Regions from separate parts of the Rahnella sp. R3(2024) genome, predicted to be linked through region 2. Evidence: riboswitches for the same ligand, from Rfam matches in the RefSeq annotation. Region 2 holds a riboswitch; the other holds the start of a gene.
The links. Region 2 has a riboswitch for thiamine pyrophosphate ahead of thiC (phosphomethylpyrimidine synthase ThiC). Riboswitches for the same ligand answer to the same signal wherever they lie in the genome.
Positions count from the first base shown of each region.

Region 1: it holds a riboswitch for thiamine pyrophosphate, as region 2 does, so the genes downstream of both, thiM (hydroxyethylthiazole kinase) here and thiC (phosphomethylpyrimidine synthase ThiC) in region 2, are expected to answer to the same signal.

Region 1 covers NZ_JBHGBU010000001.1:993,494-1,001,318, forward strand. Annotated here, with positions in the region: gene ABSH60_RS04340 (hypothetical protein) at 1-823, shown strand, start outside; gene thiD (bifunctional hydroxymethylpyrimidine kinase/phosphomethylpyrimidine kinase) at 842-1,642, opposite strand; gene thiM (hydroxyethylthiazole kinase) at 1,629-2,447, opposite strand; TPP riboswitch at 2,482-2,583, opposite strand; gene ABSH60_RS04355 (carbon starvation CstA family protein) at 2,673-4,478, opposite strand; gene btsR (two-component system response regulator BtsR) at 4,608-5,327, opposite strand; gene ABSH60_RS04365 (sensor histidine kinase) at 5,305-7,008, opposite strand; gene ABSH60_RS04370 (GNAT family N-acetyltransferase) at 7,086-7,523, shown strand; gene ABSH60_RS04375 (DUF3313 family protein) at 7,663-7,825, shown strand, end outside.
Region 2 covers NZ_JBHGBU010000001.1:2,442,144-2,449,968, reverse strand. Annotated here, with positions in the region: gene hemE (uroporphyrinogen decarboxylase) at 1-373, opposite strand, end outside; gene nudC (NAD(+) diphosphatase) at 445-1,230, opposite strand; gene ABSH60_RS11120 (Rsd/AlgQ family anti-sigma factor) at 1,335-1,850, shown strand; TPP riboswitch at 1,911-2,038, shown strand; gene thiC (phosphomethylpyrimidine synthase ThiC) at 2,161-4,113, shown strand; gene thiE (thiamine phosphate synthase) at 4,110-4,763, shown strand; gene ABSH60_RS11105 (molybdopterin-synthase adenylyltransferase MoeB) at 4,756-5,505, shown strand; gene thiS (sulfur carrier protein ThiS) at 5,502-5,702, shown strand; gene ABSH60_RS11095 (thiazole synthase) at 5,704-6,483, shown strand; gene thiH (2-iminoacetate synthase ThiH) at 6,480-7,658, shown strand.

The DNA.
Region 1 (7,825 bases), 1.4 Mb from region 2:
AAGCTATTACAGTGCCGAACAGTCACTCTCCCTCGCCCAACTGGATGAAGAAAAGATCAGCCAGATTGCACGCGATCTGGACGTGGCCGAAAGCGAGAAAGAGCATTATCTCACCGGCTGGATGGGCCAGAACAGTGTGGTGCTGGTAAGAAATTATCAGGATAAACGTGGCACCGCGAACGGCCTGGTGATGTCGCGGGGTAACCGTTACAAACTGACCGTGCAGGCCATCACTTTTCGCATTCCCAAAGTGCTGCTGTGGGTGACTTTCCGCCGCACGCCTCGCACCATGACCGTCATTGCCTATAACAAACTGGGCGAACAGGCGACCGGCCTGCAACAGTTTATGCATGTGCAGGATCCTGAGCTGAAAGAGCGCCTCGAAAACGACTGGCGCGAGCTGAATGATTATCTTGGTATGGCCTGCTGGCAGATGGACAATAACCGCCCGTTATGGCGTCAGCTGCATGAAGAGATCACCCCGCAGGCACTGTGGCTGCTGGCAGATTCATCGTGGTTCAGCGGCAAAAAACTGCAAAAAGATGGCGAACTGGAAGGCCTGTGGCTGCATGAGCAGTTTATTGGCCGACGCAGCGGCGAACACGCGGCGCTGGTTCTTTCATGGAAAGATGAAGAGAATCAGGACATCGCCAGTTATCTTTATGAGCGGATTTCTGTCAGCCAGATCCGGGTGATGCTGCGCCCGCGTAAAGACGAGAAATTCTACCCGCTGAATCCGTTTGATGCCGTGCATTTACAGCGGGCGCTGATGATGTTTCATCAGGCAGAACAGGCACTGGAAAAATCGCAGCGCAGCGCCTGACTGCCCTTCACTATCGCCTTACCACCAGCGATGGAAATGATGCACCGGCCCGATACCCTGCCCGACATCCAGCGAGTCGGCCTGTATCAGCGCCTGTTGCAGATAGGCTTTGGCTTCGCGCACAGTGTCTGCCCAGCCGCTGTGGCGCGGGCGCAGTGCCGCCAGGGCGGCTGACAACGTACAGCCGGTGCCATGAGTATGGCGGGTGTTCACCCTCGGCGCAGTGAAACGCTCACGCGTATCCCGCATAAACAACCAGTCCGGACTCTCTTCGTCGCTAAGATGCCCTCCCTTCATCAACACCGCGCCACACCCCATCGCCAGTAAAGCTTCGCCCTGCTCACGCATTTCCGCTTCACTGGTGGCGATGGCGCATTCAAGCAACGCTGCTGCTTCGGGCAGGTTTGGGGTGATGATCGAAACCTGAGGCAAAAGCAGCCGCCGCAACGCCTCGACCGCTTCCGGCTGCAATAAAGGATCGCCGCTTTTCGCCAGCATCACGGTATCGAGCACCACAAACGGCGGCTGATAATGGCCAAGCCGCTCCGCCACCGTTTCCACAATCTGACTGTTTGCCAGCATGCCAATTTTAGCGGTATCGATACGCACATCGCTGAGGACGGAATCAAGCTGCGCCGCCACAAACTCCGGTGAGATGTAACAGACCGACTGAACGCCACGGGTATTTTGCGCCACCAGCGCCGTGATCACGCTGGTGCCATAAGCGGCGAGGGCGGAGAAAGTTTTCAAATCCGCCTGAATGCCCGCGCCGCCGCTCGGGTCAGTGCCGGCAATGGTCAGCGCATTAATGCGTTTCATGACAGCCCTCCCCGTTCAGCCATGTTTCGTTCAATAAATACAGATTATCGAGGAACGCTGGCGTAAAGCTGCCCGGCCCGTAGGCTGTCGCACAAGCCCGCTCACCGGCACATGACATGACGCGACACGCCGCCGCGACGTTGTCCAGCCGGTCGCCCGGTAATGCCGAAAATGCCGCTACCACGGCAGATAATGCACAGCCGGTACCGACCACGCGGGTCATCATCGGATGCCCGCCCGGCACAGCCCAATGGCGTTTGCCGTCAGTGATGTAATCCGTTTCGCCGGTCACAGCCACTATCGCCCCGGTTTGCTGCGCCAGTTGCTGTGCGGCAGGCAGAGCAGAAAGCGAATCGTCGCCGCTGTCAACGCCGCGGCCTGACGCGCTCAGGCCACTGAGGGCACGGATTTCAGACGCATTGCCACGAATGGCGGCGGGTTTTAACGGCAGGATACCGAGGCAAAATTCGGTTCGCCAGCTCAGGCCACCGACCGCGACGGGATCTAACACCCAGGGTTTCCCGGCCTGATTTGCGGCATGAATCGCCGCCAGCATCGCGTTAGCGTGGGGATGTGTGAGCGTGCCGACGTTCACCAGTAAGGCATCGGCAATGGCGCTGAACTGCGCCGCTTCATCGGGATCGACCACCATCGCCGGAGAAGCACCCAGCGCCAGCAGGACATTGGCAGTAAAAGATTGCACCACATCGTTGGTCAGGCAATGGACCAGCGGTGAGGCATGGCGGAGTTGATGTAAAGAACCGGCGGCAGTAGCACCGGGAAATACGGAAGGTCGGACGTTCATAAGTCTCCCAACCGGCTTTCAGGAAGGCGGCATCGGGAGAGATACCTGACTTCCCTACGCTGGCATAATCCAGATCAGGTAATACGGGTAAAATCTCAGCCGTTCTTTTGCAAGCGCGGCACCCCGAGTCAAGGGAGCATTATTGGTGTGGACGGCGGGAAGATCAATCAGCAATTGATACAAAAAAGCCCTGTCCATTGACAGGGCTGATGAAACAATCGCGATTTACAGCGTAGCCGGTACGTCGCCAGTCATGCCTTCGCTGCGCGCCTGCCACAACGTTATCCAGCGCAGAACAGATGCCACCATAATCACCGCGCCGAGGGCGACCATGATGATTGAGATGGTGCCGTTGAACAGGTTGAAACCTTTGGCCGCAGAATTGAAATACACATGAGCGACCATCCAGTACGCCGCATAGTTGACCGTGACATAGAGATAGGCCAGCGGGATCAGGCAGGTCAGCATGTAGCGGCGTTTGTCCGCCAGACGCAAGATAATGGTCGCGCCGATCATCAGGCCAATCGAGGCCATCAGCTGGTTTGAAACGCCAAACAACGCCCAGACGGAGTTGATGTCGCCCGAGTTAAGAAGGTATCCCCACAGCAGGCAGGCGACGATGCTGCACGCCACTGCGCCCGGCCACCAGTCAGTACGTTTGAGCGGCGACCACAGATCGCCGAAGAAATCCTGTAACAGATAGCGCGCCACGCGGGTCCCGGAATCCACGGCCGTCAGGATAAATACCGCCTCGAACATCACCACAAACTGGAAGAAGTACGAAGACAAATGGCTGAACCACGGGATGCGGGTAAAGATATCCGCCATGCCGACTGCCAGCGTCACAGCCCCGCCGGTACGGCCACTGAGATCCAGACCAATTTCCTGGCTGAGTGTCGGCAGATTCACCACCTGCATCCCCAGACCGGCAAAAACCTCGGGCGCCGAGTTGATCGCAAAGTAATCCGCCGGATGCAGCGCGGTCGCGGCAATCAGCGCCATCACGCCGACCACGCATTCCGCTAACATCGCACCAAAACCGACCGGTAAGATGTCGCTCCATTTATCGATTTGCTTCGGCGTCGTGCCGGAACCGATAAATGCGTGGAAGCCGGAGATCGCGCCACAGGCGATAGTGATTGAGATAAACGGCCAGACCGGCCCGGCCAGCACAGGGCCGCCACCGTGGATAAACGGTGTGATCGCCGGAAACTGGATCTCGGGGTTAATGAACACCACCCCGACGATGAGCGCCCCGAACACGCCGATTTTCATGAAGCTGGAGAGATAACCGCGCGGTGTCAGCAACATCCACACCGGCAATGCGGTCGCGAAGAATGCGTAGACCGGCAACACCAGGCTGACCGTCGAAGCACGCAGGCTCAGCCATTCCCCAAACGCCGAGGCCTGAATGTACGGCCCGATCACCACGCAGGCCATGATGGCAATAATCCCCACCCATGAAGCGGCTTTCATACTACCGGTCAGACGTTCCCACAGGCCAACGCAAATCGCCACCGGGATGGTCATGAAGACGGCAAACGTCCCCCACGGATTACGCTCAAGAGCGTGGACAACCACCATCGATAAACCGGCCATGGTGATAGTGATGATAAATAACATCGCCAGCCCCGTGCACCAGCCTGCCACCGGGCCAAGCTCTCGCTTAGCGACCTCGGATAACGATTTCCCTCTGTGTTTCATGGAGGCAAACAGCACGACGGTATCATGCACCGCGCCGCCGACCACACAGCCGATCAGCAGCCATAACATGCCGGGCAGATAACCGTATTGCGCGGCCAGCACCGGGCCGACCAGTGGCCCCGCCGCCGCGATGGCCGCGAAGTGGCTGCCAAAGTTCACCCATTTTTTGGTCGGGACGTAGTCTTTCCCGTCTTCCAGTAAATGCGACGGAGTGACCTGAGCATCATCGGCTTTCAGCACTTTACGGACGAAAAACACCCCGTAAAGCCGGTAACAGATTGTCAGAATACACAAAGTCGCGATGACAAAAGTCAGTGCGTGTTGCATCTTGTTGTTCTCCGGATAAGGAATAATCCGGCGCAACGTAACAAAGTGCCGATGAAAGCGCTCCGGCTGTTGGCGTGAGCGGCGTAATAGCGATTTAAACGGTTAAAACGCCAGAGTGAACGGTGCGGGTTACAGGCCCAGCCGGGACTTCAGGGCTTTCAGGTAGCGACGACTGACCGGTACCCGTACCTCATTTTTCATCACCAGCTCTGCCTGCCCGCAGTCATCAAAACGGATTTCGCGCAGATGCTGCATATTAATCAAATACTGCCGGTGGCAACGCAGCAACGGCGTGCGACTTTCCAGCGTGCGCAGCGTCAGCTCTGTAAAGCATTCACTGCCGTCGGCGCGGTTCACGAATACGCCGCTGACCCGTGAGCAGACAAAAATCACCTCATCTGTGGAGAGCAGATAAATACGGTTCTGCCCGCAGCAGGGGATCAGGGACAGATCCGGTTCCCCCGCCATCAGCGCACTGACATTTTGCGCAGGAAGATGCTGTCGCAGGCGATGAAGGGTTTTCTCCAGCCGTGACGCCTGAACCGGTTTGAGCAGATAATCGAACGCATTCTCTTCGAACGCCTGCAGCGCATACTCATCGTATGCGGTGAGAAAGACGATATGAGGCATGCGCTCGGGGTCGATCATACCGACCAGTTCCAGACCGCTGATGCGCGGCATATGTATATCCAGAAACACCACGTCAGGTCGCAGCCGGTTGATCGCGCCAAGGGCTTCCACCGCATTTTCACATTCGCCGGCCACGATGACGTCAGCGACCGGCTGCAACAGCACGCACAGGTTTTCACGCGCCAGCGGCTCGTCATCAACAATCAATATTTTCAGCATGTCGGCTCCTGGCTGGCAAACGTAAAATGACGCGGGTGAACCGTTCCGGCTCGCATTCAACCTGTAACCCGAACTCGTCGCCGTAGCGCCCGCGCAGACGGCGATCGACCAGGCTCATCCCAAGCCCGTTACCGTTCGCCGACGGCGCATACAGCCCGGCGTTATCTTCCACGGTGAGCACCAGACACTCTCCCTGCCCGATGGCAGAAAGACGAAGCTGCCCGATACCGAGCAACTGCGATGTCCCGTGTTTGATGGCGTTTTCCACCAGCGGTTGCAGGGTAAAAGCAGGTAAACAGAGCTGTTGCAGTGCCTCGGGGAAATCAAAGGTGACATTCAGACGGTCACTGAACCGCGCTCGTTCGATATGCAGATAGGCTTGCACATGCTCGATTTCGTCGGCCAGCGTCACCACTTCCTGCGGGCGTTTGAGGTTTTTGCGAAAAAACGTAGAAAGATGCTGTACCAGTTCACTGGCCTGCTGGCTGTCGCGACGGATCACCGCCACCAGGGTATTCAGCGCGTTAAACAGAAAGTGAGGATTCACCTGCGCGTGCAGCAGTTTAATTTCCGACTGGATCAGTAACTGTTTGTGCCGTTCGTACTGTCCGGCAAGGATCTGCGCCGACAGCAGGCTGGCGATGCCTTCGCCCAGCGTACGGTTGATCGAGCTGAACAGCCGGTTGCGCGCTTCATACAGTTTGATCGTGCCGATCACTTCCTGATTTTCACCGCGCAGCGGGATCACCAGCGTCGAGCCAAGCTTACACGACGGGCTTTGCGTGCACTGATAGGCCACCTCATTACCGTCGGCATAAACCACCTCGTTATGTTCGATGGCGCGGTGCGAATGTTCGGACAATATCGGCGATCCCGGCAAATGGTGATCGTCGCCGATCCCGACAAACGCCAGCAGCTTCTCACGATCGGTAATCGCCACCGCGCCGATATCCAGCTCCTGATAAATGATCTGCGCCACCCGTGCGGTATTCTCCTGATTAAATCCCTGACGCAGCACGCCTTCGGTACACGCGGCGATATTAAGCGCGCGGGCGCTGAACGCCGTGGTGTAACGTTCAAACATCGCCCGCCGGTCGAGCAGAATGCGCATAAACATGGCCGCGCCGATGGTATTGGTCACCATCATCGGCGTGGCGATGCTTTTGACCAGCCGCAGCGCTTCGTCAAAAGGACGCGCAACCATCAAAATGATCGCCATTTGCAGCACTTCAGCAAACAGCGTGACGCCCGCGACGGTCAGCGGATTAAACAGCCGGTCAATACGTCCCCGCCGCATCAGCACACGATGCACTATGCCGCCGAGCAATCCCTCGATAACCGTCGAAATCATGCAACTCAGCGCTGTCATGCCCCCCAGCGAATACCGGTGTAACCCGCCCGTCAGACCGACCAGAACACCGACGACCGGCCCGCCGAGTAAACCGCCCAGCACCGCGCCGATAGCCCGGGTATTGGCGATAGAATCCTGAATATGCAGACCAAAATAAGTGCCCATAATGCAGAACATCGAGAACATGAAATAACACAGCAATTTGTGCGGAAGCCGCACGGTGACGTGCATCAGCGGGATAAACAGAGGAGTTTTGCTGAGTAAATACGCAATGACTAAATAGACGCACATTTGCTGCAACAGCAACAAAACCAAATTGAACTCATACATAGTCGCTGGCAGTATCGTTAAGTGAGTTGCGTACCATACGCACAAATAACCCCACAGTCTTTGAGGAGTCTCACTCTTTGGTATCACCACTTCACATCCGGGCTTACGAAGAAGCCGATCGTCCTTTTTTACGCACGCTGTATCTGGCCGCACGCAAAGATACCTGGACGTGGCTGACAGAGGTTGACTACAAGCTGGAAGATTTTGACCGTGCGGTGATCGGCGAGACGATACTTGTCGCGGAGCGCGATGGGCATTTACTCGGGTTTGCCTCGATTTTTACCCAGGAAAACTTTCTGCATAACCTGTTTATCGACCCGCAATTTCAGGGGACCGGCGCCGGCAGCGCCTTACTTCGCGCCGCTGAAAAAACCTTTACCCGCACCGGTTCGCTGAAATGTTTGGTAAAGAGTCAAAAATCGGTCGCATTTTATTTATCAAAAGGCTGGGACATCGTCGCCACGGGGGATAGCCCTAAAGGCGAGTACTATCTCTTTCATTCACCAAATAAATGAGACGAGCGTGATCAATCATGCGCCCCTCTCACAAATATCAATACTCTGTTCTTCATCAATTTTTCTTTGTTGTTAAGAGGTTAAATTCCCCAGCGGTGCTATACATACTTTGTCTTCCTTAAAAATTTCGAGGGTTCGAATGAAAAAAATAAAGCTGCTGCAGATTGCTCTTGTGACCGGTACGATGTTTTTAGCGGGCTGTACAAGCCATGTTACGCAGACTGAAAAATTCTCAGGCTTCCTGGGGGATTATTCGGGCCTCAAGGAAGTGAAAACCGCCTCAGGAAATCCGGTTCTGCGCT
Region 2 (7,825 bases):
TCACGTAGCCCAGTTCCATTTCAGGATCGGGGACCGGCAGCTTTTCGACATCGGCACGGTTGGTCAGCGGAGAAGAAAAACGCGGGCCTTCACCGGCTTCGAAATACAACCCTAACCCCATCGCATCAGGAATGGTCAGGATGTCGGAGAACAGAATGGCCGCATCCAGCGGATAGCGGCGCAGCGGCTGCAAGGTCACTTCACAAGCCAGCTCCGCATTCTTGCACAGCGACATAAAATCACCGGCCACGGCACGGGTTTCTTTATATTCTGGCAAATAGCGGCCTGCCTGACGCATCATCCATACCGGCGTGATGTCCACCGGTTGACGTAACAGGGCGCGCAGGTAACGGTCATTTTTCAACTCATTCATTCTGGTTCTTTCCTTCAGTATTCGGGCGGCACGGCATTCATCTGGCGGCATTCTAACACGCAACACTTACGCTACACGTCGTCTTCATCGCTCGCGGCGCGGCATAGCGCCACAGTGTCTTCGATCAGTCGACGCGCGATGGTGCCCGGCGGCGGCAATAACGGCAGGGCGTCATAACGATACCAGCCCGCATTCAGCAGCTCTTTCGGATCGTGCTGAATATCACCGCTGTCATAGTCAGCCATAAAAGCCATCATCAGCGAATTCGGGAAAGGCCATGGCTGCGAGCTGACGTAGCGCACGTTTTTCACGCGAACGTGACTCTCTTCCATGACTTCGCGCGCCACGGTTTCTTCCAGCGTTTCGCCGACTTCAACAAAACCGGCCAGCACCGTGTGAATTCCGTTACGGTGGCGGACATGCTGCGCCAGCAGAATTTCATCACCCCGGCGGATAGCCACGATAATGCACGGCGCAATTTGCGGATAATAGCGTTCACGACAGTGGCTACAGAGCGCAGCCCACTCGGTTTTACTGACCTGCATTTCGTGGCCGCAGTAACCGCAGAATTTATGAGATCGATAAAATTCAGCCAGTTGCACACCGCGCCCGACCAGCTGGAATAATCCTCGATCCTGATCGAGCAACTGGCGGGCCGACACCATGTGGTTGTGCATCGCCTGACGCACCAGCCAGACCGGCTCGCCCTGCCACTCGCCAATCTGACGTGCCGTTTTGCCGGTCAGAGAGAATTGCGTTGCACTGCCAAACGGCAGTTCACCTTCAGGCAGCCATAGCTTGCCTTCATGGCTGATGACCCACCAGCCGTTATGTTGCTCTGTGATCTGTAATTCCATAATTGTTGTTGCATAACCTCGACGAGACTGACAATCTGAGACAGAAATTTAACATTAGTAACCTTCACATTTTGGTTACTTTTTTATCGCTCACGGAGTCAACCATGCTAAATCGTCTGGAAAGACTGACCCAACGCGTTGGTGGCAGTAATGAGTTAGTAGACCAATGGCTGCACGCGCGCAAAGAACTGCTGGTTGCATACTGCACACTGGTCGGTCTGAAACCCAATAAAGAAAAACATACCCCACTGAATGAAAAAGCGCTGGATAACTTTTGTCATAACCTGGTGGACTATCTCTCTGCCGGCCATTTCCATCTTTATCAGCGGATAATCGATGAAGTCGCCAGCGCAGGCAGCTCAGTTAAATCACAAGCTGCCAAAATATACCCTGCGCTGGAGCTGAACACTGAAACTATCATGGCTTTCCATGACAGTTACACAGAAAATGATATTGATGATGACAATGCTTTCGCCTTCCATTATGCATTATCCGATATTGGTGAAGCGTTGGATGCGCGTTTTCAGCTTGAAGATCAATTAATTATCCTGGCATTTGATCCGGTCGATGGCACACCTTTACCGCCTGCCAACGACGATCATCTCGCCAGACCGGCTTAAGCCGTTTGAAGTTTAGACCCTGCGAAGGGTTGTAGTTTTATCATCGGCCTCCTATATTGAGGCTTCTTGTCGGAGTGCCTAGCGCATAATTTTCCTCACGGAGATTACGCCAGGCTGAGACCGTTAATTCGGGATCCGCGGAACCTGATCGGGTTAGTACCCGCGAAGGGAACAAGAGTAATGTTATGCGTTTTGCGCGATTTGGCATCAGCCTGTATCAGGTCGCCTGCGCTAAACCGCCCATTTTTACTCCTGCCGTAAACCTCCAGACAAGCAATTTTCCATCACGTTTTTTTGCGAGGAATTTGCTATGTCGAGTACCCAAAAACCCGTTATTTCTGAAAAGAAACCCTCTGGTCGCCGTGAACAACGTGCGCAGGCTCAGTCGTTTATCGACAGCCTGCAGGGCGAAGCCTTTCCTAATTCCCGACGTATTTATCTGCAAGGCTCTCGCGCAGATCTCCGCGTGCCGATGCGTGAAATACAGCTCAGTCCGACGCTGACAGGCGGCGGCAAAGACAATCCAAAATACGAAGAGAACGAAGCCATCCCGGTGTATGAAACGGCCGGGCCTTATGGCGACCCGGAAGCGTCCATCGACGTTCATGCCGGGCTGGCAAAATGCCGCGCCAGCTGGATCGCCGACCGGGCTGATACCGAAGAACTTCCGCAGGTCAGCTCCGGCTTTACCCAGCAACGTCTGGCCGATGACGGATTGGATCACCTGCGCTTCGAACTTCTGCCGCGCCCGCGAAAAGCCATGTCCGGTAAAAATGTTACGCAGCTGCATTACGCGCGAAAAGGCATCATTACCCCTGAAATGGAATTCATCGCTCTTCGCGAAAATATGGGCCGCGAGCGGATCCGCGGCGAAGTATTGCGGCAGCAACATCCGGGTGAAAGTTTCGGTGCGCATCTTCCTGCCAATATCACGCCGGAGTTTGTACGTCAGGAAGTCGCCGCCGGTCGCGCGATTATTCCCGCCAATATCAATCATCCCGAATCAGAGCCAATGATCATTGGCCGAAACTTCCTGGTGAAGGTTAACGCCAATATCGGCAACTCCGCAGTGACGTCATCTATCGAAGAAGAAGTCGAGAAGCTGGTGTGGTCGACACGCTGGGGCGCAGACACGGTGATGGATCTCTCCACCGGTCGCTACATCCACGAAACCCGTGAGTGGATCCTGCGTAACAGCCCGGTGCCCATTGGTACAGTGCCGATTTATCAGGCGCTGGAGAAAGTGAACGGCGTTGCCGAAGACCTCAACTGGGAAATGTTCCGCGATACGCTCCTGGAGCAGGCCGAACAAGGCGTCGATTACTTCACTATCCATGCAGGCGTATTACTGCGTTATGTGCCGATGACCGCCAAACGGCTGACAGGTATTGTGTCGCGCGGCGGTTCGATTATGGCGAAATGGTGCCTTTCCCATCATCGCGAAAGTTTCCTGTTTGAACATTTCCGCGAAATCTGCGAAATCTGCGCAGCCTATGATGTTTCTCTTTCCTTGGGCGATGGCCTGCGTCCGGGTTCAATTCAGGATGCGAATGACGAAGCGCAATTCGCTGAATTACGCACGCTGGGCGAGCTGACCAAAATTGCCTGGGAATATGACGTGCAGGTGATGATCGAAGGGCCGGGGCATGTCCCCATGCAGATGATCCGCCGCAATATGACCGAAGAACTTGAGCACTGCCACGAAGCACCTTTCTATACGCTTGGGCCTCTGACCACCGATATCGCACCGGGTTATGACCATTTCACCTCCGGGATTGGTGCGGCAATGATTGGCTGGTTCGGCTGCGCCATGCTGTGTTATGTCACGCCGAAAGAACATCTCGGTCTGCCGAACAAAGAAGACGTTAAGCAGGGTCTGATTACCTACAAAATCGCAGCGCACGCCGCCGATTTAGCTAAAGGTCATCCGGGCGCGCAAATTCGTGATAATGCCATGTCGAAGGCGCGGTTCGAATTCCGCTGGGAAGATCAGTTTAACCTCGCGCTCGATCCGGCAACGGCGCGTGCCTATCACGATGAAACATTGCCGCAGGAATCCGGCAAAGTCGCACACTTCTGCTCAATGTGCGGCCCGAAATTCTGCTCCATGAAAATCACGCAGGAAGTGCGCGATTACGCCGCCGCACTGGAAGCTCAGGCGCAGCCGGTTGAGATCGTGGAATCAGGAATGGCACAGATGTCTGCTGAATTCCGTTCACGAGGCAGTGAGCTTTACCACCCTGCCACGGAGATCAACAAATGAATCCGTCCGCTCAGTCTTTTCCAGCCGTTCCCTTCCATCTCGGTTTATACCCGGTCGTGGATACCGTGGAATGGATTGCCCGCCTGCTGGAGGCGGGCGTTAAAACGCTGCAACTGCGGGTGAAAGACTTACCCGATGAGGAAGTTGAACCGGCGGTTATCGAGGCCATCGCGCTGGGGAAAAAATATCAGGCGCGGTTATTCATCAATGATTACTGGCGACTGGCAGTAAAACATCAGGCATACGGCGTGCATCTCGGGCAGGAGGATCTGGACACTGCCGATTTGCAGGCCATTTATCAGGCCGGTCTGCGCCTGGGCGTTTCGACGCATGACGACGCAGAACTGGCGCGTGCCGTGGCGGTCAACCCTTCTTACATCGCTCTCGGGCATATCTTCCCGACACAAACCAAAGATATGCCGTCTGCCCCGCAGGGTCTGGCAGAACTGACCCGACACATTAAGCAACTCGACGGCAGTTTTCCGACGGTAGCCATCGGCGGTATCAGCATTGAACGCGCGCCGTCGGTTCTCGATTGCGGTGTCGGCAGCATCGCAGTGGTCAGCGCGATTACCCAGGCGTCAGACTGGCGAGCCGCCACCGCCGAACTGCTGGCCTTATGCGCCAGCAAGGTGCCGGAAGATGCTTAACGATGCGGCCTTTATGCGCTACAGCCGCCAGCTGATGCTGGAGGAATTCGGCCCGCAGGCGCAGGAAAAATTGCAGGCCGCTAAAGTGCTGATTGTCGGGCTTGGCGGTTTGGGCTCTCCCGCCGCCTTGTATCTGGCGGCGGCGGGCGTGGGCACGCTGTTTCTGGCCGATGACGATCAGGTCCATCTCACTAATCTGCAAAGACAAATTCTTTACCGTACGGCAGATCTGGATCAGCCCAAAGCCACAGTGGCAAAGCGCGAATTGCTACGCCTTAATCCGTTATGTGAAATCATTGCTCTCACTCAAAGGCTGACCGGGGAGGCATTGCAGCAGGCCGTAGCGGGTGCCGATGTCGTTTTGGATTGCAGCGACAACATGGAAACCCGACATGCGGTCAACAAAGCCTGCGTGGATACCGGCAAAACGTTAATCAGCGGCAGTGCCGTCGGATTCAGCGGGCAGTTACTGGTCATTCAGACACCCTACGCGCATGGCTGTTATGCCTGTCTCTATCCGGATCGGGAAACCGTGCAGCGTAACTGCCGCACTTCCGGCGTGCTTGGCCCGGTCGTTGGCACCATCGGCACGTTACAGGCGCTGGAAGCTCTGAAAATACTGGCGGGGTTGCCCAGCACATTGAACGGGAAGCTGCGGCTGTTCGACGGTAAAACGCAAAACTGGCGTTCGCTGCAACTTACACGGTCATCCGGCTGTGCCGTCTGCGGAGGCAACGCGTGAACATTTTCGTCAATGATGAATCACACCCGTTCAGTCAGCCGCTTACCCTGCTCACCCTGCTCAGTGAACTGACGTTAAATCCGGCCGGCTGCGCGCTGGCGGTTAATCAGGTCATTGTTCCGCGGGAAAGCTGGTCGTCTCACTTACTGGAAGACGGCGATGAAATATTGCTCTTTCAGGCCATTGCCGGAGGATGACATGTTAAAAATTGCTGATACCACCTTCACCTCGCACCTGTTCACGGGAACAGGAAAATTTGCCAGCGCCACGCTGATGCAACAGGCACTGGCAGCGTCCGGTTCTCAGCTGGTGACGATGGCGATGAAACGCGTGGACCTTCGCCGTGGCGGAGATGACATCCTTGCGCCGCTGCAACAGCTTGGTGTCCGTTTGCTGCCCAATACTTCCGGGGCCAAAACGGCAGAGGAAGCCATATTTGCCGCGCAACTGGCAAGAGAAGCCCTGGGGACGAACTGGATAAAACTGGAAATTCATCCCGATGTAAAATATCTGCTGCCCGATGCCGTTGAAACGCTGAAAGCCGCAGAGACGTTGGTGAAACAGGGATTCGTGGTATTGCCGTATTGCAGCGCGGACCCGGTGCTGTGCAAGCGTCTGGAGGAAGCGGGTTGCGCCGCCGTTATGCCACTCGGCGCGCCGATCGGTTCCAATCAGGGGCTGCAAACCCGCGAGTTTCTGCACATTATCATTGAGCAGTCGCGGGTTCCGGTGGTCGTCGATGCAGGAATTGGGGCGCCGAGCCAGGCCGCCGAAGCGCTGGAAATCGGGGCTGATGCGGTACTGGTCAATACCGCGATTGCCGTCGCTGGCGATCCGGTCGCGATGGCAAAAGCCTTCCGGCTGGCGGTTGAGGCAGGCGTGATCGCCAGACAAAGCGGTTTAGGTGGCAGACAGCGACACGCCAGCGCATCCAGCCCGCTGACCGGCTTCCTCACAACCGCGCAGGCGGCGTCATGAGCAACTTTACGGATGTCTGGTCAACGCTCGACTGGGATGACCTTTCCCTGCGTATCAACAGTAAAACCTCCCGTGATGTCGAACGGGCGCTCAGCCGGAATAAGATCGACCGGGAAGATTTTATGGCGCTGATTTCTCCGGCAGCGCTGCCTTATCTCGAACCTATGGCGCAACGCGCGCAACAGCTCACGCGCCAGCGGTTCGGCAATACGGTGAATTTCTTCGCACCGCTCTATTTATCCAATCTTTGCGCCAACGAATGTACGTATTGCGGCTTTTCGATGAGCAATAAAATCAAACGCAAAACCCTGGATGAAGATGAAATCAGGCGGGAATGTGAAGCGCTGAACGCGCTGGGCTTCAAACATCTGTTGCTGGTCACTGGCGAACATAAAGGGAAAGTCGGCATGGACTATTTTCGCCGTCATTTCCCCACGATCAGAAGTCATTTTGATTCGCTGATGATCGAGGTTCAGCCGCTGCAACAGGAGGAATATGCCGAGCTGAAAACGCTGGGGCTGGACGGCGTGCTGGTTTATCAGGAAACCTATCACGCGCCAACGTATGCCTTGCATCATCTGCGCGGGCAGAAGCAGGATTTCTTCTGGCGGCTCGAAACACCGGACCGGCTCGGTCAGGCGGGAATCGATAAAATCGGGCTGGGCGCGCTGTTCGGGCTTTCAGGAAACTGGCGGACAGACAGTTATATGGTGGCGGAGCATTTGTTGTATCTGCAACAAACTTACTGGCAAAGCCGCTATTCGGTGGCGTTTCCGAGATTGCGCCCATGTACCGGCGGAATCGAACCGGCCTCGCTGCTGGAAGAAAGTCAACTGGTACAACTGATTTGCGCATTCAGGATGCTTGCTCCCGACGTCGAGCTTTCCTTGTCGACACGTGAATCGCCCTACTTTCGCGATCACGTCATTCCACTGGCGATCAACACCGTCAGCGCCGGATCGAAAACTCAGCCAGGCGGGTATGCTGACGATCATCCTGAACTGGAACAATTCGCGCCTCATGACAATCGCTCGCCGCAAAGTGTGGCTGCCGCATTAACTCTGGCAGGGCTTCAGCCGGTGTGGAAAGACTGGGACAGTTTTTTGGGGCGCGCCTCGCAGGAAAATGTCGGTAGAAAGCAAACCGGTAATCTCTCAGGAATGCGAATTCCATAAACCGTTTTTGCCTCTCGCGCATCTCTGGCGGGAGTATTACTGTGCGTTTGCCGCTGCACATTCGCAACCGGCCGGCGCCATTCATCCCGGCGCTGCTTCCAAAACAGCCGGAACAGAGTATCTGTCCAGTACCCTGTTCCGGCACCTCTTTGACTCCCTCAACATCA